One region of the Kocuria sabuli genome, then DNA from elsewhere that is predicted to be linked to it. Evidence: riboswitches for the same ligand, from Rfam matches in the RefSeq annotation. Region 1 holds a riboswitch; each other region holds the start of a gene.
The links. Region 1 has a riboswitch for S-adenosylmethionine ahead of RE027_RS16405 (O-acetylhomoserine aminocarboxypropyltransferase/cysteine synthase family protein). Riboswitches for the same ligand answer to the same signal wherever they lie in the genome.
Positions count from the first base shown of each region.

Region 2: it holds a riboswitch for S-adenosylmethionine, as region 1 does, so the genes downstream of both, RE027_RS15565 (ABC transporter ATP-binding protein) here and RE027_RS16405 (O-acetylhomoserine aminocarboxypropyltransferase/cysteine synthase family protein) in region 1, are expected to answer to the same signal.
Region 3: it holds a riboswitch for S-adenosylmethionine, as region 1 does, so the genes downstream of both, RE027_RS02825 (bifunctional o-acetylhomoserine/o-acetylserine sulfhydrylase) here and RE027_RS16405 (O-acetylhomoserine aminocarboxypropyltransferase/cysteine synthase family protein) in region 1, are expected to answer to the same signal.
Region 4: it holds a riboswitch for S-adenosylmethionine, as region 1 does, so the genes downstream of both, RE027_RS02630 (MetQ/NlpA family ABC transporter substrate-binding protein) here and RE027_RS16405 (O-acetylhomoserine aminocarboxypropyltransferase/cysteine synthase family protein) in region 1, are expected to answer to the same signal.

Region 1 covers NZ_JAVHZE010000024.1:20,696-25,814, reverse strand. The annotation lists gene RE027_RS16415 (sulfurtransferase) at 1-546, opposite strand, end outside; gene RE027_RS16410 (cystathionine gamma-synthase) at 577-1,767, opposite strand; gene RE027_RS16405 (O-acetylhomoserine aminocarboxypropyltransferase/cysteine synthase family protein) at 1,776-3,092, opposite strand; SAM riboswitch class IV at 3,142-3,251, opposite strand; gene RE027_RS16400 (Lrp/AsnC family transcriptional regulator) at 3,372-3,824, opposite strand; gene RE027_RS16395 (thiamine pyrophosphate-dependent enzyme) at 4,079-5,119, shown strand, end outside.
Region 2 covers NZ_JAVHZE010000020.1:52,008-57,126, reverse strand. The annotation lists gene RE027_RS15575 (ABC transporter permease) at 1-90, opposite strand, end outside; gene RE027_RS15570 (aliphatic sulfonate ABC transporter substrate-binding protein) at 87-1,124, opposite strand; gene RE027_RS15565 (ABC transporter ATP-binding protein) at 1,199-2,038, opposite strand; SAM riboswitch class I at 2,044-2,148, opposite strand; gene RE027_RS15560 (CoA-binding protein) at 2,289-2,753, shown strand; SAM riboswitch class IV at 2,860-2,974, shown strand; gene RE027_RS15555 (LLM class flavin-dependent oxidoreductase) at 3,052-4,470, shown strand; gene RE027_RS15550 (DUF4383 domain-containing protein) at 4,630-5,103, shown strand.
Region 3 covers NZ_JAVHZE010000002.1:118,768-123,886, reverse strand. The annotation lists gene RE027_RS02840 (S9 family peptidase) at 1-1,139, opposite strand, end outside; gene RE027_RS02835 (CPBP family intramembrane glutamic endopeptidase) at 1,331-2,110, shown strand; gene RE027_RS02830 (VOC family protein) at 2,164-2,802, opposite strand; SAM riboswitch class IV at 2,943-3,058, shown strand; gene RE027_RS02825 (bifunctional o-acetylhomoserine/o-acetylserine sulfhydrylase) at 3,135-4,526, shown strand; gene metX (homoserine O-acetyltransferase MetX) at 4,523-5,119, shown strand, end outside.
Region 4 covers NZ_JAVHZE010000002.1:80,733-85,851, forward strand. The annotation lists gene RE027_RS02625 (methionine ABC transporter ATP-binding protein) at 1-254, opposite strand, end outside; gene RE027_RS02630 (MetQ/NlpA family ABC transporter substrate-binding protein) at 251-1,126, opposite strand; SAM riboswitch class IV at 1,227-1,343, opposite strand; gene dxr (1-deoxy-D-xylulose-5-phosphate reductoisomerase) at 1,389-2,657, opposite strand; gene RE027_RS02640 (GlsB/YeaQ/YmgE family stress response membrane protein) at 2,800-3,072, opposite strand; gene RE027_RS02645 (monocarboxylic acid transporter) at 3,292-4,923, opposite strand; gene RE027_RS02650 (DUF485 domain-containing protein) at 4,927-5,119, opposite strand, start outside.

The sequences.
Region 1 (5,119 bases):
GGCGGGGTTCCCCAGGGCGCGGGCCACGTCCTCGGCGTCCGCGAAGAACTCTCCGCGGGGGGCCAGCTCCACGTCCCCGGGCTCGGCGGGCGGCGCCGCGTGCGCCGCGGTGGGCCGGCCCTCGGCGACCCACGCGGGCAGGCCGCCGTCGAGGACGGCGATCCGGTCGAAGCCCGCGGCGCGGAGCATCCACCACACCCGGGCGGAGGCGAAGATCCCCTTGGCGTCGTAGGCCACCACCGTGCCGGTCCGCGAGATCCCGAGCGACCGGGCCGCCGCGGTCAGCTGCTCCGCCGGCGGCAGGGTGTGCGGCAGCTCCGCGGACGGGTCGGCGAACGGTCCGTCCAGGTCCAGCAGCAGGGCGCCCGGGATCGCCTCGTCGGTGCGGTTCAGCGTGGAGCTCGCGTCCACGAGGACCAGCCGGGGGTCGTCGAGGTGCTCGGCCAGCCATCCGGTGCCCACCACGGGCCCGGGCAGCTCGAGCGGGGCGTCGTCGCGCCGTGGGTCGTCGTGCCGTGCGTCGTCCTGCGGGGTGCCGGTGCTCATGCGGCCCACGCTAGTGCTCCGGCCCGCGGACTACGAGCCCGTGGCGGCGAGCGCCCGCTCGAGGTCCTCCAGCTGGTCCTCGAGGTCCTCGATCCCCACGGAGAGCCGGACCAGGTCCACGGGCACGGCGAGCGCGGTGCCCCTGACCGACGCGTGCGTCATCTCGGAGGGGTAGCAGACCAGGGACTCGACCCCGCCCAGGCTCACGGACAGCGAGTACAGACGCGTGCCCTCGGCCACCGCGCGGGCCGCGGCCTCCCCGCCGGCGAGGCGGAACGAGACCATGCCGCCGAACCCTCGCATCTGCGCCGCGGCGAGCGCGTGGCCGGGGTGCCCGGGCAGCCCGGGGTAGAGCACCCCGGACACCTCCGGGCGCTCCAGCAGCCACTCGGCGATCCGCCCGGCGTTCTCCTGGTGCCGTTCCATGCGCAGGCTCAGGGTCTTGAGCCCGCGGGCGGCCAGGTAGCTGTCCTGGGGTCCGGCCACCGCCCCGGCGGCGAACTGCTGGAACCCGACCGCCTCCGCGAGCGGGGCGTCGCGCCACGCGGCCGGACCGACGACCACGGCCCCGCCGAGGACGTCGGAGTGCCCGCCGATGTACTTGGTGGTCGAGTGCACCACGGCGTGCGCGCCGAGCAGCAGCGGGTTCTGCAGGTACGGGGACGCGAAGGTGTTGTCGACGACGAGCAGGGCACCGGCGTCCCGGGCCAGCTCCGCCCAGGCCGCGACGTCGGCGATGCCGAGCAGCGGGTTGGAGGGCGTCTCCAGCCACAGGACCTTGGTGTTCCCGGGCCGCACGGCGGCGCGGACGGCGTCGAGATCGGTGATCTGCACGGGGGTGTGGCCGATCTGCCACGGGGCGAGGACCTGGGTGATCAGCCGGTTGGTGCCGCCGTAGCCGTCGGCGCCGAGCACGACGTGCTCCCCCGGGCGCAGCACGGCCCGCAGCAGCGCGTCCTCGGCGGCGATCCCGGAGGCGAAGGCGAAGGCGCGCTCGCCGTGCTCGAGGGCCGCGAGCTGCTCCTCGAAGCCGTTGCGGGTGGGGTTCGAGCCGCGGCTGTACTCGTGGCCGGCCCGCAGGACGTTGATCCCGTCCTGGGCGAAGGTGGAGGTCTGGTAGATCGGCGGGATGACGGCCCCGGTCAGGGGGTCGGGCTGCTGGCCGGCGTGGACGGCGGTGGTGGTGAACCCGCGCCGGCGGGTGCTGATGGTCTGGCTCATGGTGGGGCTCACTTCCCGAGGGTCTGAACGCGGTCGAGGGCCTGGCCGAGGTCGGCCAGGAGGTCCTGCGGGGCCTCGAGGCCGATCGAGAGCCGGATGGTGGTCTCGGCGATCCCGCCGGCCCGGCGCTGCTCGGGCGTGAGCCGGCAGTGGGTCATCGCCGCCGGGTGCGCCACGAGGCTGCGGGTGTCCCCGATGTTGGCGACCAGCTTGAACAGGCGCAGCCCGTCGATGAAGGGCCCCACGGCGTCGTCGGGGGCGGCGAGGTCGAAGGAGAACACGGAGCCGGTCCCGCGGGGGAAGTCCCGGGCCGCGATCCCGGCCCCGGGGTCCCCGGGCACCCCGGGGTGGTGGACGCGGGCGACGGCGGGGTGCCCGGCGAGGAACTCGGCCACCGTCAGCGCGGAGGCCGTGTGGCGGGCCACCCGCAGGTCGAGGGTCTCGGTGCCCTGCAGGATCTGGCTGGCGTTGAACGGGGAGAGCGTGGTGCCGAAGTCGTGCACGTACTTGGCCCGGACCAGGTGCAGGTACGGGCTGGCGCCGGCGCACTTGTCGACGAGGCTCCGCCCGCCCCAGCGGGCGCGGGCCCGGGTGAACTGCGGCCACTTCTCCGGCTGCGCGGACCAGTCGAACGTCCCGCCGTCCACGACCGCCCCGGCCAGCGCGTTGCCGTGGCCGCCGAGGAACTTGGTGGCCGAGTGCACCACGATGTCCGCGCCCTTCTCCAGCGGCCGGTACAGGACCGGGGAGGCGAGGGTGTTGTCGACGACGACGGGCACCCGGGCGGCCCGGGCGACGTCGGCGATCCCGGGCAGGTCCGGCAGCGTGGCCAGCGGGTTGCCGATGGACTCCAGCAGGAAGGCCCGGGTGTCGGGACGCACGGCCGCGGCCCACGCGCCGGGGACGGTGGGGTCCACGAAGTCGACCTCGACGCCGTGGTCGGCGAGGGAGTCGGTGAGCAGGTCCACGGTCCCGCCGTAGAGCTTCTCGGAGGCGACGAGGTGCTTGCCGTCCCCCTGGCCGAGCAGGGCGAGCAGCGCCACGGCCACGGCGGACTGGCCGGAGCCGGTGGCCACGGCGCCCGCGCCGCCCTCGAGGTCGCTGATCCGCTGCTCGAGCACGGCGACCGTGGGGTTGCCGGTGCGGGTGTAGGTGAAGCCCGCCCGGGTCTGGGCGAACATCTGCTTGGCGGCCTCGTAGTCCGGGAACTCGAAGGCGGCGCTCTGGTAGATCGGCACCGTCAGGGTGCGCTGACCCGGGTCGTGGTCGGCGCCGGCGTGGATCTGCCGGGTCGAGAGGTCGTGGTCGGTCACGGGGAGGGACATGGCACGGCTCCTGTGCGCTTGCTCTTACCCGCACCGGACGGCCCGCGGCGCCCGGTGGGCGCCCGCGGAGAATGCAGGCCGCTTCCTCATCCGAACCACCCAATGAGCATGGGGTTGGTGCGCGACCCAGTCGGAGCTTGGCGGTCACGTCTCATGAAGCTGGAACAACACTATGTGCAGAGATAGTCGGCGTCGTTCCGCGACGGAAGATGACGTCCGTGACGGATCATGACGTCCGGGTGACGCCCCGTCGCGTTCCCGGAACGCGGCGGGGGCGGGTCACGTCCTCGTGTCGATGTCCTCGAAGATCAGGAACGTCTGCGTGTCCACCACGCCGGGCAGCTGCTGGATGTGCTCGAAGATCACCTGCCGCAGGTGCACGGTGTCCACGGCCCGGACCAGCAGCATGACGTCGAAGTTCCCGCCCACCAGCGCGATGTGGTGCACCGCGGGAATGGCCTGGAGCTGCGCGCACAGCTCCCGCCAGGTGTTCTGCTGGAGCTTGAGCGTCACGTAGGCCGAGGCCTGCAGCCCGGCGCGCACCGGGTCGACCACGGTGCTGAACCGCAGGATCACCCCCTCGTCGCGCAACCGGTTGATCCGGGCGTAGGCGTGGGCGCGGGAGACGTGCACGGTCGCGGCGATCGCGGTCACCGACTGCCGGGCGTCCCGGGAGAGCTCGGCGAGGATCTTCCGGTCGGTCTCGTCCAGCGGCACGGGGGTCGAGAGCACGGCGGGCTCCTTCGGGGTCGGGCGGGAGGGGCGGGCGGGCGCACGGCGGAACCGTGCCGGACGAATCACTGTGTTCCACGCCACAGTAGAGCATTTCGTCCACGCGGACCGCAGTGTTGCCCCCGGGATTCTGCACTTTCCCGGGTTCCTGGATACGAACCCTCCACCGTTCCCATACTTGGCGGACAGGATTTCACCGACCTTCCTGCCTCCCCGCGTCTGCACCCGGCGCGGGGACCGACCGAGGGGACACCATGAGCCAGACCGTCGAGACGCCCGGGGACCCGATCCTCCGGGCCTCCCAGACCTTCGGCATCACGCCGGAGCAGTACATGCTCCCGGCCCGCGGCGAGATCCGGATGGTGGACCCCGCCGGCCGGCTGCTGCCCACCGAAGAGCAGGGCACCGAGCCCGGCCACGAGTACACGCTGCCCGCCGACGACGTCCTGCTGGCCGCCTACGAGCAGCTGGTGGTCGGCCGCCGGGTCAACGACCAGAACTCCGCGCTGGTGCGCCAGGGCAGGATGGCCGTCTACCCGTCCAGCCACGGCCAGGAGGCCTGCCAGGTGGCCGCGGCCCTGTGCCTGCGGGAGGGCGACTGGCTGTTCCCCACCTACCGGGACAGCGTGGCCGTGATGGCCAAGGGCGTGGCGCCCATGGACGTCATGGCGATCTTCCGCGGCGAGTGGCACGGCGGCTACGACCCGCACGAGCACCACGTGGGCATCCAGTCGACCCCGCTGACCACCCAGCTGCTGCACGCGGTGGGCGTGGCCCACGCCGCGAAGCTGCGCGGCGAGGACACCGTGGTCCTGGCCATGTGCGGCGACGGCGCCACGAGCGAGGGCGACTTCCACGAGGCCCTCAACTTCGCCGCCGTCTTCAAGCTGCCGGTCGTGTTCTTCGTGCAGAACAACGGCTACGCGATCTCCGTGCCCCTGTCCCAGCAGTCGGCCGCACCGAGCCTCGCCCACAAGGCGGTCGGCTACGGCATGGCCGGGGAGCGGGTGGACGGCAACGACCTCGTGGCCCTGCTCGCCACGCTGCGCCGCGCCGTGGACCTGGCGCGCTCGGAGTCCGAGCCCCTCCTCCTGGAGGCCCACACCTACCGCATGCAGGCGCACACCAACGCCGACGACGCCACCCGCTACCGCGACGACGCGGAGGTCCAGGAGTGGATCGCCAAGGACCCCGTGACCCGGATGCGCGTCTACCTCGCCGGGGAGGGCCTGCTCGACGACGCGGCCGAGCAGCGCATCGCCGCTGCCGCCGAGGACGTCGCCGCGGTCCTGCGC
Region 2 (5,119 bases), on a different contig from region 1:
CCGTCGGCGGGGCGCCGCGACGGGGGCGGGCGCCCCGACCGGGTCGCCGGTGCGGACGGCGTCCCCGGCCGGGGCGAGCGGCGTCGTCACTGCCCGCCCCCGAGAGCCCCGGCCACGCGCTCCGCGTCGGCGTTCTCGGCGTGGGTGCTCTCCACGAGGCTCGCGAGGGCCTCGTCGATCTTCTCCTGGCTGCTCACGTCCCCGGACTCCACGAAGATCGGCCCGACCTTCTCCAGGACCGCGAGCTGCTCCTCGCCGGGCACGTGGTCGATGTCCAGGTTGGTCCGCTCGAGCACCTTCTCGGCCACGGAGAGCTCGATCCCGGCCGCGTCGGCGAGCAGCTGCGCCGTCTCGTCGGGGTGGGTCAGGGCCCACTCCCGGGCGTAGGCGTAGACGTCCACCACGGTCTGCGCCGCCTCGGGCCGCTCCTCGAGGAAGTTCTCGTGCGCGTTGAGGAAGCCGTAGGTGTTGAAGTCCACGTTGCGGTAGAACAGCTCGGCGCCGTTCTCCTCCGCGGCGGCCATGATCGGGTCCAGCCCGGACCAGGCGTCCACCTGGCCGTTCTCCAGGGCCGAGCGGCCGTCGGCGTGCTGGAGGTTCTGGATCGTGACGTCCGCCGGGTCCACGCCGCCCTGCTCGAGGGCCTGGAGCAGGAAGAAGTAGGGGTCGGTGCCCTTGGTGGCCGCCACGGTCCGGCCCTCGAGGTCGGCCACGGACGCCACCCCGGTGTCCGGGGTGGTCACGAGCGCGGACCACTCCGGCTGCGAGTAGAGGTCGACGACCTTGATCGGGGTGTCGTTGCTGCGGGCCAGCAGGGCGGCGGAGCCGGCGGTGGAGCCGATGTCGACGGCCTCCGCGCGCAGCGCCTCGTTCGCCTTGTTCGAACCCGCGGACTGCACCCACTCGACCGTGGTGCCCTCCTCGGCGAAGGCGGCCTCGAGCCAACCCTTCTCCTTGATGACGACGGAGAGCGGGTTGTAGGTGGCCCAGTCGACCACGACGGTGTCGTCGCCGCCGGCCTCGGCCTCGCCGGAGCCCTCACCCGCCATGCACCCGGTCAGGGTCAGGGCGAGAACGGCCGTGAGGGCGGGGATCGCGCGGGCGGAGCGCGGGGAGAGCGGCATGGTGGGGCCTTTCGTGGTGGGGCGGAGTGCGGCGCGGGGTCGTCGTCGTGCCCGGCGGGCGGGGACGGCCGGGGTCAGCGGGCCGCGGGGTGGTGGGCGTCGACGCCCAGGTGGCCGAGCAGCTGCACCCGCAGCCCGGCGAGGACCTCGGAGGCGCGGTCGCGGGGGCGCTCGCCGGGGACGGAGAGCACCGTGCTGATCGAGGCGGGGGCGGTCGGGCCGGTGCGGCCCAGGACGACCACCCGGTCCGCGAGCTGCAGCGCCTCGTCGACGTCGTGGGTCACGAGCAGGACGGTGGTCGGCTGGGCCGCGTGGACGGTGAGCAGGAGGTCCTGCATCTGCATCCGGGTCAGGGCGTCGAGCGCGCCGAACGGCTCGTCGAGGAGCAGCACCCCGGGGTTGCGGGCCAGCGCCCGGGCCAGCGACGCGCGCTGGGCCATGCCGCCCGAGATCGCCCGGGGACGGTGACCGGCGTGCGCGGTCAGCCCGACCAGGCGCAGCAGGTCGTCGATCACGGCGTCGCCCTCGGCCCGGCTCAGCCCGGAGGGCAGACCCAGGCGGACGTTCTCGCGCACGGAGCGCCACGGCAGCAGCCGGGGCTCCTGGAAGGCGACGGCGCAGCGCGGGTCGATCCCGGAGACGGGCGTGCCGTCGATGAGCACCCGGCCCGCCGAGGCGGTGTCCAGGCCGGCCGCGGCCCGCAGCAGCGTGGACTTGCCGCACCCCGAGGGCCCCAGGATCGCCACGACCTCGCCGGGCCGGGCCGTGACGTCGACGTCGTGCAGGACGTGGTGGGCCTGCCCGCCCGACGGGAACGCCTTGCCGACGTGTTCGAAGGCCACCGAGAAGGCGCGCTTGCGGGAGACCGGTGCGGTGGCGGTGGACGGTGCAGAGCCCAGCAGAGACGTGCCCATGATCAACTCCATCGGTCCTGGCATTAGCACCTCGCACGGGGAGTCGGACGGATCCGTGCCGGTTGCTGCGACGTCGACGAGCCAGGTCTCTCAGCCGCTCCGGATGGTTACCGGCCCCATTGAACGTGCTCCCCGGGGTGCCTGGCAAATCCCGCCGGGCGCCCGCGCGGAGCTGCTGCCGCTCCTCGGCCGGCGTCCCCGGCCGGCGGGAGACTGTCCGGAGGAGCGGCTCGGGTGCCAGGATGGGTCCATGAGCCGCAACGACCCCGCCGTGATCGACCGCCTGATGACGCAGCCCGGCCGGTGGGCCGTCGTGGGGCTGACCGGCAACACCGCCCGCACCGCGCACCCGGTGGCGGCGCGGATCCGCGACGACCTCGGCATGACGATCGTCCCCGTCAACCCGAAGGGCAAGGCGGTCCACGGCGAGCCCGGGTTCCGCACCCTCGCCGAGGTCCCGCAGCCCGTCGACGTGGTGGACTGCTTCGTCAACTCCCGCCGGGTCGGCGCGGTCGTGGACCAGGCCGTCGCCGCCGGCGCGAAGGCCGTGTGGCTGCAGCTGGGCGTCGTGGACCACGACGCCGCGGCCCGGGCCGCCGCCGCCGGACTCGACGTGGTCATGGACACCTGCCCGCTGATCGAGCTCCGGGCGCGGCTGCAGCGGGGCTGGACGCTGGACCCGCGGCGCACCCCGCCCCTCGCTCCGCCCGCCTGAGCCGCTCCGCTCCCGGCTCCTCCCGGGCCGGATCCTCCGGGCGCGGTCCGGTGTGACGCAGGTTGCACCGCCCGCGGTGCGAGCCGCTAAGCTGGTCCGCGACGACGATGACGAGACCCGACGCGAAGCTCTGGCTGGTCGGGCGGCAACCCTCTCCCGTAGCGGGGTGCCCCAGATGAACATCGGGCCGCGGCGCACACGCCTCGTGGCAAGTACGGCGCCCACCAGTGCGTCGGACCCGCGAGCAGGTCCCCAGGACGCACGGGCGCGGGTCGTCAGCGATCCGGGAGGACCACCCATGAGCAAGCGCATCGCCCTCAACGCCTTCGACATGAGCTGCGTCGGCCACCAGGCCCCCGGCCTGTGGAAGCACCCGCGCTCGCGGGCCGACGAGTACAACACCCTCGAGTACTGGACGGACGTCGCCCAGGTCCTGGAGCGGGGCCTGTTCGACGCGATGTTCCTCGCGGACGTCGTCGGGTACTACGACGTGTACCAGAACTCCGCGGCGCCGGTGATCAAGGACGCCACCCAGATCCCGGTCAACGACCCCTTCATGCAGATCTCCGCGATGGCGGCCGTGACGAAGCACCTGGGCTTCGGGGTGACCAGCGCGATCACCTACGAGCAGCCGTACCCGCTGGCCCGGAAGTTCGCGACCCTCGACCACCTGACGAAGGGCCGGATGGGCTTCAACGTGGTGACGTCCTACCTGAAGTCCGCCGCCGAGAACCACGGGCTGACGGAGCAGATCTCCCACGACGAGCGCTACGAGATCGCCGAGGAGTTCATGGAGGTCTGCTACAAGCTGTGGGAGGGCTCCTGGGAGGACGGCGCGGTCAAGCGCGACCGGGCCAACGGGGTCTTCGCCGATCCCTCCCTCGTGCACCCCATCCAGCACCACGGCAAGTACTTCGACGTCCCCGGCATCGGGCTGACCGAGCCGTCCCCGCAGCGCACCCCGCTGATCTTCCAGGCCGGAGCCTCCTCCCGCGGACGCGCGTTCGCCGGCCGCCACGCGGAGGCGGTGTTCGTGGGCGGCATCCGCCCGGACCTCACCCGCGTGGTGACCGACAAGCTGCGCGACGAGGCGCAGGCCCAGGGCCGGGACCGGGACGACCTCAAGATCTTCGCCATGCTGCACGTGATCGTCGACGAGACGGACGCGAAGGCCGAGCAGAAGCGCCGCGACTACGAGCGGTACGCGGACGCCGACGGCGCGCTGGGCCTCGTGGGCGGCTGGTCCGGCGTGGACCTGGGCCGGTACGACGAGGACGACGTCCTGGAGTACATCAAGACCGACTCGATCCAGTCCTTCCTGACCCCCTTCACCACGGCCGATCCCCACAAGAAGTGGACGGTCAGGGAGGTCGCGAAGCACATCTCGATGGGTGGCATGGGCGTGCCGATCGTCGGCTCCCCGCAGACCGTGGCCGACGAGCTCGAGCGGTGGATCGACGACGGCGGGCTGGACGGCATCAATCTCGCCTACCACGTCTCCCCGGGCTCGTTCGAGGACTTCGTGGAGTGGGTCGTGCCGGAGCTGCAGAAGCGCGGCCGCTACCGCACCGCGTACGAGGGCACCACGCTGCGCGAGAACGTCTACGGCGCCGGACGGACCAAGGTGCTGGACACCCACCCGGCCGCGAGGTACCGGGGCGCCTACGCGGGCAGGGCCTCCGCGGCGGACACGCCCGCCCGCGTGCCCACGTCCTGAGCCGTTCCCCGGTCCGCGCCAGACTTCTCGCGCGGCGGTCTTGGACCTGGCGCGGGAGAGCAGTACGCTAATAGTACAAAGCATGCTTTCCATGACCGTCCGCCATTCCGGGATCCGCGACCCGGGTCACCGCAGACACGAAGGAAGCGAGGCACGACCATGACGACTCCCGCCGCACGGCCGGACCGCCGCACCAACCACCGCTCGCCCGTCCAGACGGCAGCCCTGCTCTACGGGGCCGTCTTCCTGCTCGTGGGCCTCGCCGGGTTCATCCCCGGCATCACCACGAACTACGACCAGCTCATGGTCGCCGGCCACGAGTCCGAGGCGATGCTGATGGGCATCTTCCAGGTCTCCTGGCTGCACAACATCGTCCACCTGCTCTACGGCGTCGCCGGCATCGCCCTGTCCCGCTCCGGCTCCGGCGCCCGCAACTTCCTGCTGTGGGGCGGCCTGGTCTACCTCGTCCTGTGGATCTACGGCCTGCTCGTGGGGCACGAGTCGCAGGCGAACTTCGTCCCCCTGAACAGCGCCGACAACTGGCTGCACCTGTTCCTGGGCGTGACCATGGTGGCCCTGTCCTTCCTGCGCCGCGACACCCGCGACCGCAACACCACCGGCCCCGCCTACTGACCCGGCCGGCCCACCG
Region 3 (5,119 bases), on a different contig from region 1:
GCCTGGGCCGGCGTGCCGAGGCCGGCCAGGGGGAGCAGGCGGACCCGCAGCGTGGTCTCCGCCCGGACGGAGACCACCAGGTGGGTGGCCGTGACGGCGCAGCCGTGGACCCGGACGGTGTCCGAGGCCGGGACGACGTCGCGCAGCGCCACCTCCGCGACCGGACGGCCGAGGTCGGCCGGGTCCATGAGGGAGATCCGGGAGTTGGGGGCCTCGTGGTCGTGGGTCAGCAGGATCTGCTCCCGCCCGTCCAGCAGGACCGGCTCGGCCTCGTAGAGCACCCGGTCGGTGCGCGGCAGCACGACCCGCAGCGGCGCCCCGGGCTCCGCCACCGGCTGGATCAGCTGCTCGGAGTACTCGGAGCACATGGCCTCCACCACGATCCAGCGCCGGTCCGCGGAGAGCCCGGCGCCCAGCCACAGTCCGGGGTCGGTCTCCTCGTGGACCACGACGTCCTCGGCCACGGGGGTGCCCAGCACGTGCCGGCGCAGCTGGTGGGGCCGCCAGGACTCGTCCACCACGGTGTAGTAGACCGCGCGGGCGTCGGGGGTGAGGAAGGACCCGTAGAAGGTGTCGGGGATCTCGTCGGCGAGCAGCGCCCCGGTGGTGAGGTCGCGCACGCGCAGCGTGAACCGCTCGTCGCCGGTGACGTCCTCGGACCAGGCCAGCAGCTCCCCGTCCTCGGAGACGTCGAAGCCCCCGAGCGAGTAGAACTCGTGCTTCGCGGACTCCGCGTTGGCGTCGAGGAGCACCTGCTCCCCGGCCATGGGGAGCCCGGGCTCGACGACGGGCGGGGTCCAGTCCGCGAGGACGTCGCCGGTGGTGGCCGCCGCGACCCGGCAGAACACCTGGTGCGCGCCACCCTCCACCGTGCGGGAGAAGTACCACCAGTCGCCGCGCCGGTTCGGCACCGACAGGTCGGTCTCCTGGGTGCGGTTCCTGATCTCCCCGAAGATCGACTCCCGCAGTCCCGCCAGGTGCGCCGTGCTGGCCTCCGCGTACTCGTTCTCCGCCGCCAGGTGGGCGAGCACCTCGGGGGACTCCTTGGCCCGCATCCACTCGTAGGGGTCGGGGAACACGTGGCCGTGGAAGGCGCGCTCCACGGGCTGGCGGCTGATCTGCGGGGGAAGGGCTGTCATGACTCCCATCCTAGGGAAGACGGGCCGGCCCCCGGCGGACGCGACGTGCCGCCCGGCGCGGAGCGCCTCGACCGGCCCGGCGACCTCGCCCCCGGGGGCGCCGCGGCCGGCGGTCGCCCCCCGGACTCGAGCAGCACCGGTGCGTGCGCTCCCGGCCCGGGGCCCGGCCCCGCCGGTGCCAGAATGTCCGCATGAGCACCCCCTCGCACCTCGCCCCGCGCCCTCCGGCCTTCGGCTCCACCCGCGCCGACCTGTGGGTGCAGGTGCTCCTGGTGCTCGGGGTCTCGCTGGGCGCCTCGGCGCTCTACGCGGTGCTCTCCCTCGCGGAGCAGCTCGCCCGCGGACCGCTCTCCGAGGCGCGGACGACCATGAACCCGCCGCTGAGCCTCCAGCCGCTGTTCGACCTGCTGCGCCAGCTCACGGGCATCGGGCTGGACCTGGTGCCGGTGCTGCTCGCGCTCTACCTGCTCGCCGGGTCCGCGGGCGCCCTGGGCATCGCGCGGCGGCGGATCGGGCTCGACGCCCGGATGCCGCTCCCGGACCTCGGGCTGGGCGCGGTGCTGTTCCTGATCATGGGTCTCGGGACGCTCGCCCTCTACACGGCCGGCCGCGCCCTGGGCCTCACCGCCGAGGTGACGACGTCGGGGCTGGCCGAGCACTGGTGGACGGTGCCGGTGCTCCTGCTCTCCGCGCTGCGCCACGCCCTCGTGGAGGAGGTGGTGGTGGTCGCGTTCCTCACCGACCGGCTCACCCGGATCGGCTGGCGCTGGCCGGTGGTGCTGGCGGTCACGGCCGTGTTCCGCGGCAGCTACCACCTCTACCAGGGGATCGGTCCCTTCCTCGGCAACGTGGTGATGGGCCTCGTGTTCGCCGAGCTCTACCGGCGCACCGGGCGGGTGATGCCCCTGGTCGTCGCGCACTTCCTGCTCGACGCCGTGGGCTTCCTGGGCACCGCCTGGCTGCTCGGCTGAGGCGCGGGCCGGGGCGCACCCGCCCCGGCCCGCGGTGCAGCCCGTGCTCCGGCTCAGATGGTGACGAGGCCGTCGGGGGTCGCGAAGGAGACGGAGAGCAGGCCGGGGGTGCCCGCGGGGTAGCGCCAGTCCACGCTCAGCTGGTCGAGCGCGGTCTCCACGGGCGCACCCAGCCACTCGGTGACCCGCTCGGGCGCACCGGCGATGCACATCCCCGCCAGACCCACGTCGGTGAGCCGCGCCTGGGAGGGGTGCATCTCCGGGCCCGAGTCGAAGTGCACCATGAACGGCAGCTGGGGGTCCGCCATCAGACCCTTGACGCCGATCTGGTGCCACTCCAGGCACCGGCCGTCCGGGAACACCCGGTGGCCGGGCACGGCCCGGCGGCCGAGACGGTCCTCGAACGGAGCGAGGTCGTCGACCTCGACGACCCAGCCCATCCAGCCGCCGCCGGCCCGGGAGCGGGCACGCACGGCCTGGCCGAACGGCGCCTTCTCCGCGGCGGGGTGCTCGAGGACCTCGACGACCTCCACGTACTGGTGGTTGGTGAGGGGCAGGATCATGTTGCGGGTACCGAAACGGGGGTGCACCCCGCCCTTGACCGGCTCGATCCCGAGCTGGTCGGCGATGCCCTCGGTGGTGGCTGCCAGGCCCTCCGGGCGGCAGGCGTAGGACACGTGGTCGACTCTCATGGGCTCATCGTGGCACCGTGTGAGTTTCGTCTCCAAATCGGTCCGCGCCGTGCCGGAGCCCGCCGCGCACAGACCGTGTCCGGGGGACTCGCCGGGCCCGGCTTGACGCCGCGTCGCCGGAATCCGGACAATGTTGCCCAGGTCATGAGCGCCAGCGTCCAAGCCCCAGCTAGCTGGCCGGCAACCCTCCACCGCGGTGGGGTGCCCTGGGTGAAGACCGGGCTCCTCGCGACCGGCGAGCGAGCAAGCGCGGGTCCTCGGTGCCCGGCCGTCGCACGGCAGCACCACCACGGTCGGACACCGGACCCCTGACACCCGCAAGGAGTCCCGGCATGTCCGAGTCCCCCGCTTCCCCCACCGACGCCCCCGCGGCCGAGCTGCCCACCCCCGAGAACCCGGGGGGCTGGTCCTTCGAGACCCAGCAGATCCACGCGGGCCAGCGCCCCGACCCGGTCACCGGCTCCCGCGCCCTGCCGATCCACCAGACCACGTCCTTCGTCTTCCCGGACGCACAGGCCGCCGCGGACCGCTTCGCGCTCGCGGAGCTCGGTCCCATCTACACCCGGATCGGCAACCCGACCACGGAGGTCGTGGAGAACCGCATCGCCGCGCTGGAGGGCGGGGTGGGCGCCCTGCTGCTCAGTGCCGGGCAGTCGGCCACGACCTTCGCGGTCCTGAACCTCGCGGGGGCGGGGGACCATGTCGTGGTCAGTCCCAGCCTGTACGGCGGGTCCTACAACCTGTTCAAGTTCACCCTCGCCAAGCTCGGCATCGAGAGCACCTTCGTGGCGGACCCGGACGACCCCGAGGCCTGGCGGCGCGCCGTGCGGCCCAACACCAAGGCCTTCTACGCCGAGACCATCCCGAACCCGCGCAACGACGTCCTCGACATCGAGACGGTCTCCGGGATCGCCCACGAGCACGAGGTGCCGCTCATCGTGGACAACACGGTGGCGACCCCGTACCTCGTCCAGCCCTTCCGGTGGGGCGCGGACATCGTGGTGCACTCGGCCACCAAGTTCCTGGGCGGGCACGGCACCGCGCTCGGCGGCGTGATCGTGGACTCCGGCGCCTTCGACTTCGGCCGGTACCCGGAGCGCTTCCCCGGCTTCAACCAGCCCGACGAGTCCTACGGCGGTCTGGTCTACGCCCAGGCGCTCGGCGCGGAGGGCGCGTTCGGGGTCAACCTGTCGTACATCCTCAAGGCCCGGGTGCAGCTGCTGCGCGATCTCGGCTCGGCGATCTCCCCCTTCAACGCGTTCCTCATCGCGCAGGGCATCGAGACGCTGTCCCTGCGCATGGAGCGCCACGTGGCCAACGCCGGGGAGGTGGCCCGCTGGCTCGAGGCCCGCGAGGACGTGCGCACGGTGAGCTGGGCGGGACTGGAGTCCTCGCCCTGGCACGACCGGGCGCGCAAGTACGCGCCCCGCGGCGCGGGCTCCGTCCTCGGGTTCGTGCTCGAGGGCGGGCGGGAGGCCGGTGCGGCCTTCGTGGACGCCCTGACGCTGCACTCGAACGTCGCGAACATCGGCGACGTCCGCTCGCTCGTGATCCACCCCGCGTCCACCACGCACAGCCAGCTCCTGCCGGAGGAGCAGCTCGCGTCGGGCGTGGAGCCCGGGTTCGTGCGCCTGTCCGTGGGCCTCGAGAACGTCAGGGACATCCTGGCGGACCTGGAGCAGGGCTTCGCCGCGGCAGCGGCCGTGCCCGGAGGGAAGGAGTGAGCGTGACGGTCGTGCGGGGCGCCGACGCCGGTCCGGGCGTGCGCGAGGACGGCGTGCCGCGGCACGCCGGGATCGGGACGCTGGAACTCGAGTCCGGCTTCCGGCTGCCGGAGGTCCGGATCGCCTACGAGACCTGGGGCGTGCTCGCCCCGGACGGCTCCAACGCGGTGCTCGTGGAGCACGCCCTCACCGGGGACACCCACGTCGCCGCCGGCCGGGCCCGCCCCGGCGCCTCCGAGGCGGAGCGGCGCGCCGCCGAGAGCGGCGGCTGGTGGGACGGCCTGGTCGGCCCCGGCGCCGCCATCGACACGGACCGGTACTTCGTGGTCTGCGCCAACATCGTGGGCGGCTGCTACGGCACCACCGGGCCGGCCACCCCCGCCCCGGCCTCGGTGGACCCCGAGCGCCGTCCCTGGGGATCCCGCTTCCCCCTGGTCACCGTGCGCGACTCCGTGCACGCCGAGGCCGCGCTGGCCGACGCCCTCGGCATCGCCTCGTGGCGCCTCGTCATCGGCGGGTCCATGGGCGGGGCGCGCGCCCTGGAGTGGGCCGTGAGCCACCCCGACCGGGTCCGGTCCTGCGCGGTGGTGGCC
Region 4 (5,119 bases), on a different contig from region 1:
ACCGTGAGGGAACCCGAGGTGATCGGCTCGAGTCCGTTGATCAGGCGCACGAGCGTCGACTTCCCGGCACCGGAGTAGCCGATCACGCCGAAGATCTCCCCCCGCCGGATCTCGAGCGAGACGCCGTCCACCGCGACCACTTCGCGCCGGGCCTTCGCCGGGCCCGTGACGAAGGTCTTGGTGACGTCCTCGAAGCGGACGATGACGTCGCCGTCGGGGTGGCGGATCCGGTCCGGGTCGGCCGGAGCCGTCACTTCTCGAGGTCCTCGGCGTACCGGTCGACGACCTCGATCAGCTCGTCCTGCGCGACGTCCATGGACACGGCGGTGTCCTTCGTCTCCGCCTGCTCGGCCGCCAGCACCGCGTCCGTGTGGAAGAGGTCGGCGACCTGGTGGAGGGTCTCGTCGTCCTTGTTGCCTCCGGTGGCGGCGAAGAAGTTGACGTAGGGCAGGGCGTTCTCGTTGTCCTCGCCGTCGGAGTACAGGGCCGAGTTCGGGTCGATGTCGGCCCGGGTGAGGAACGTGTTGTTGACCACGGCGCCGGCGGTCGAGCTCATCGACAGCACGGTCTGCTCGGCCGAGACGGGCGTGACCCGGACCTTGGAGGCCTCGGTGTCGATGTCCAGCTCGGACGGGGCCGTGGTGTCGGAGGTGAACTCGACGAGCCCGGCGGACTGCAGCAGCAGGAGCGCGCGGGCGAGGTTGATCGCGTCGTTGGGCACCGCGATCTCGTCGCCCTCCTGGATCTGGTCCAGGGACTCGTAGCGCTCCGAGTAGAGGCCCAGCGGGTAGATGGAGGTGGACCCGATCGGGACGATGTCCTCGCCCGAGTTGTTCCGGTAGTCGGCCAGGAACGCCCCGTGCTGGAACCAGTTCATGTCCAGGTCGCCGCTGGTGAGCGCGGCGTTGGGCTGGTTGTAGTCGGTGAACTCCACGAGCTCGACCTCGACGCCGGCCTTCTCCGCCTCCTCCAGGAAGGCCTCGTGCACCTGGGTCCGGCCGTCGGTGCCGATCTTGATGACGCCGTCGTCGTAGGGCGCGGCCGCCTGGTCGGAACCGCCGCAGGCGGTGAGGGTGAGGCCGAGGGTGGTGGCGAGGGCGAGGTGGGTGAGGCGCTGCGATCGCATGTCATGCCTTTCCGTGGATCCAGGATGTCGGAGGTCTCCGCCGGACCCGACGGGTCCGGCGGCCACGGTCGAGGGCGCGCCGGAGGGCGCGTCCACGGTCGAACCGTACTTGCCGCCGGCCGTCGATGGCCGGTGCCGGATGGTTCACCTGGGGCACCCCACTACGGGAGAGGGTTGCCGCCCAGCAAGCCAGGGCTTCGCGCTGGGACTCGTCATCCGCCCGACAGACTAGCACGTGCGGCGGGGGCCCGGACCGGCCCCGTCAGCGGCCGAGGAGCTCCTGGGCGCGGCGCCGGGCCCAGCGCTCGGCCTCCAGGACGGCGTCGAGGTCCAGGTGGCCGCGGTCCTCGTGCTCGCCCAGCACCTTCTCGACCGTGTCCACGATCACGGGGAACCGGATCCGGCCGTCGTGGAAGGCGTGCACCGCCTCCTCGTTGGCGGCGTTGAACACCGCCGGGTGGGTGCCTCCGCGCTCCCCCGCGGCCTTGATGAGGTCCACGGCCGGGAACGCCTCGCTGTCCAGCGGCTCGAAGGTCCACTCGGCCGCGCGGGTCCAGTCGCACGCGGGCGCCGCACCGGGTACGCGGTGCGGCCAGGCCAGGCCGAGTGCGATGGGCAGGCGCATGTCCGGCGGCGAGGCCTGGGCGAGGGTCGAGCCGTCCACGAACTGGACCATGGAGTGCACGACCGACTGGGGGTGGACCACCACGTCGATGCGCTCCAGCGGGACGTCGAAGAGCAGGTGGGCCTCGAGCACCTCCAGGGCCTTGTTCACCATCGTCGCCGAGTTGGTCGTGACCATGACGCCCATGTCCCAGGTGGGGTGCCGCAGCGCCTCCCGCGGGGTGACCGCCTCCAGCTCCGCCCGGGTACGGCCGCGGAACGGGCCGCCCGAGGCGGTCAGCACGAGCCGGTCCACCTCGGCGGTGCTGCCGCCGCGCAGTGCCTGTGCCAGGGCCGAGTGCTCGGAGTCCACCGGGATCAGGGCGTCCGGGCGCCCCGCGGCCGCCTCCTTGACCAGCGGGCCACCGGCAATCAGCGACTCCTTGTTCGCCAGCGCGAGCCGGTGCCCGGCCCGCAGGGCGGCCAGCGTGGGGGCGAGACCGATCGAACCGGTGATGCCGTTGAGCACGAGGTCCGCCTCCGGGTGCCCCGCGACCACCGCGGCGGCGTCGGGGCCGTGGAGGAGCTCGGGGCGGTAGTCGGCGGCGCCGGCGGACGAGGCGCACTCGGCGATCAGCCGGACCAGCTCCCGGACGTCGTCCCCGGTGCCGCTCGTCGCCACCAGGGCGGCGCGGGTCGCCACGGCCTGCTCCGCCAGCAGCGGCAGGTGGCCACGGCCGGCGGCGAGGGCCACCACGTCGAACGGCGTCGCGCCGTCGAGGGCGTTCGCGGCCCGCACGACGTCGAGCGCCTGGGTGCCGATCGAGCCCGTCGAGCCGAGGACGCTGATCCTGCGGGGACCGGCGGCGGCCAGTGCGCGCAGCTCGGGCGTCGGGCGGTTGCGGAGCACGGAGGAGGGGGACGTCATGGCCCCAGTATCCCCCAGCGGGCACCCCCGGTGCCGCGCACCGACGGGCCGGCGGGGGTGCGGTGCGCCCCGGGCCCGGGATGCGCCGAGGCCCCGCCCACCATGAACGGTGGACGGGGCCTCGGCGACCGACGGGGTCGGATCAGCGCGTGGTGCGGCCCTTGCGGCCGGTGACCGCGCCCCAGATGAAGAGCACGATGAGCGCTCCCACGACGGCGGTGATGATCGTGCCGATGTCGAACACGGAGTCGAGGCTGCCGATCCCGATCAGCGAGCCCAGGAAGCCTCCGAGGAGGGCTCCGACGATGCCGAGGACCATGGTGACGATGATGCCGCCGCCCTGGTTGCCCGGCATGATGAGCTTGGCGAGGGCGCCGGCGATGAGGCCGAGGACGATCCAGCTGATGATTCCCATGATGGCTCCTTATCCGTCCCGCGAGGGACTTTCATTGTACGCAACCGGTGAGTATCCAAGGAATATCCTGCGGTTGCTCCTGTCCCCACCCTATCCGACACTCAGCCGCCTGTCCGTTTCCTTTAGCGAATCACTTCGTGTCCCCGGACACGGGCCGGCCCGCCCGAAGCCGGAGCCTCGGGCGGGCCGGAGATCCTCCCAGGTGGGAGCGGGACGTCCTCAGTGGGCGACGGGCTTCTCCGCGCCGATGCCTGTGAGGGAGCGCACCTCCATCTCGGACTGCTTGACCGGGTCCTCGAGACGGCGTTCCGTCATGGAGCCGATGAAGCCGAGCAGGAAGGAGGCCGGGATCGAGACGATGCCCGGGTTCTGCAGCGGGAACCACGCGAAGTCCGCCGTCGGGATCATCGACGTCTCGGCACCGGACATGACCGGGGAGAAGATGATCAGGCCCACCGAGATGAACAGGCCGCCGTACATCGACCAGACCGCGCCCCGGGTGGTGAAGCGCCGCCAGTACAGGGAGTACAGGATGGTCGGCAGGTTCGCCGAGGCCGCGACCGCGAAGGCGAGCGCCACGAGGAACGCGACGTTCTGGCCCTGCGCGCCGATGCCGCCCGCGATGGACACGAGCCCGATGACCACCACGGTGGTCTTCGCGACCCGCAACTCCTTGCGGGGATCGGAGTCGCCCTTCTTGATGACGCTGGTGTAGATGTCGTGGGCGAAGGAGGCCGAGGCCGTGATGGCCAGGCCGGCCACGACCGCGAGGATCGTGGCGAACGCCACCGCCGCGATGATGCCCATCAGCAGCGATCCGCCCAGCTCGAAGGCCAGCAGCGGCGCCGCGGAGTTCACGCCGCCCGGCGCCGCCTGGATCCGCTCGGCGCCGATGAGGGCCGCCGCGCCGAAGCCCAGGATGAGGGTGAAGAGGTAGAACAGGCCGATCAGGCCGATCGCCCAGACCACCGAGGTGCGGGCCTCCTTGGCCGTGGGCACCGTGTAGAAGCGCATCAGCACGTGGGGCAGGCCCGCGGCGCCGAAGACGAGGGCCAGGCCCAGGGAGATGAAGTCCAGCTTGCTGGTCTCCGTGGCCCCGTACCGCAGGCCCGGCTCGAGGATGGCGGGGTTGCCGGACACGGCGACCGCGTCACCGAGCAGCGAGGAGAAGTTGAAACCGTAGAGCGCCAGGATCCAGACGGTCATGACCGCCACGCCGGAGACCAGGAGCACCGCCTTGATGATCTGCACGTAGGTGGTGCCCTTCATCCCGCCCACCAGGACGTAGACGATCATGAGCAGGCCCACCACCACGATGACGAGCGACTGACCGGCGCGCGAGCCGATGCCCAGCAGCAGCGACACCAGCGCACCGGCGCCGGCCATCTGGGCCAGCAGGTAGAACGCGGAGACGGAGAGGGTGGAGATGGACGCCGCGACGCGCACGGGGCGCTGGCGCAGCCGGAAGGACAGCACGTCCGCCATGGTGAACTTGCCGGTGTTGCGCAGGAGCTCGGCGATCAGCAGCAGCGCCACGAGCCAGGCCACCAGGAAGCCGATCGAGTAGAGGAACCCGTCGTAGCCCTGGATGGCGATCGCGCCGACGATGCCCAGGAAGGACGCCGCCGAGAGGTAGTCGCCCGCGATGGCCAGGCCGTTCTGGGTGCCGCTGAAGCCGCGGCCGCCGGCGTAGTAGTCGGCGGCGGTGGCCGTGGACTTGGAGGCGCGGAGCACGACCACCATCGTGACGACGACGAACGCGCCGAAGATGGAGATGTTGACCCAGGGGGTGCCGACCGTTTCCGTGGTGGCGGTCGCCATGGGCGCGAGCGCGGTGTTCAGGTGGTGCATCGGTCAGTTCTCCTGTCCGTGGACGCCGCCGGTGGTGGTGCCGAGGGTGGGTTCGAGGCGCTCCCGGATGGCCGTGGCCTTCGGGTCCAGCTTGCGGTTGGCGAAGGACACGTAGGCGCCCGTGATCGCAAAGGTCGTGACGAACTGGAGCAGGCCCAGGATCACGCCCAGATTGACGTTGCCGACCACCTGGATC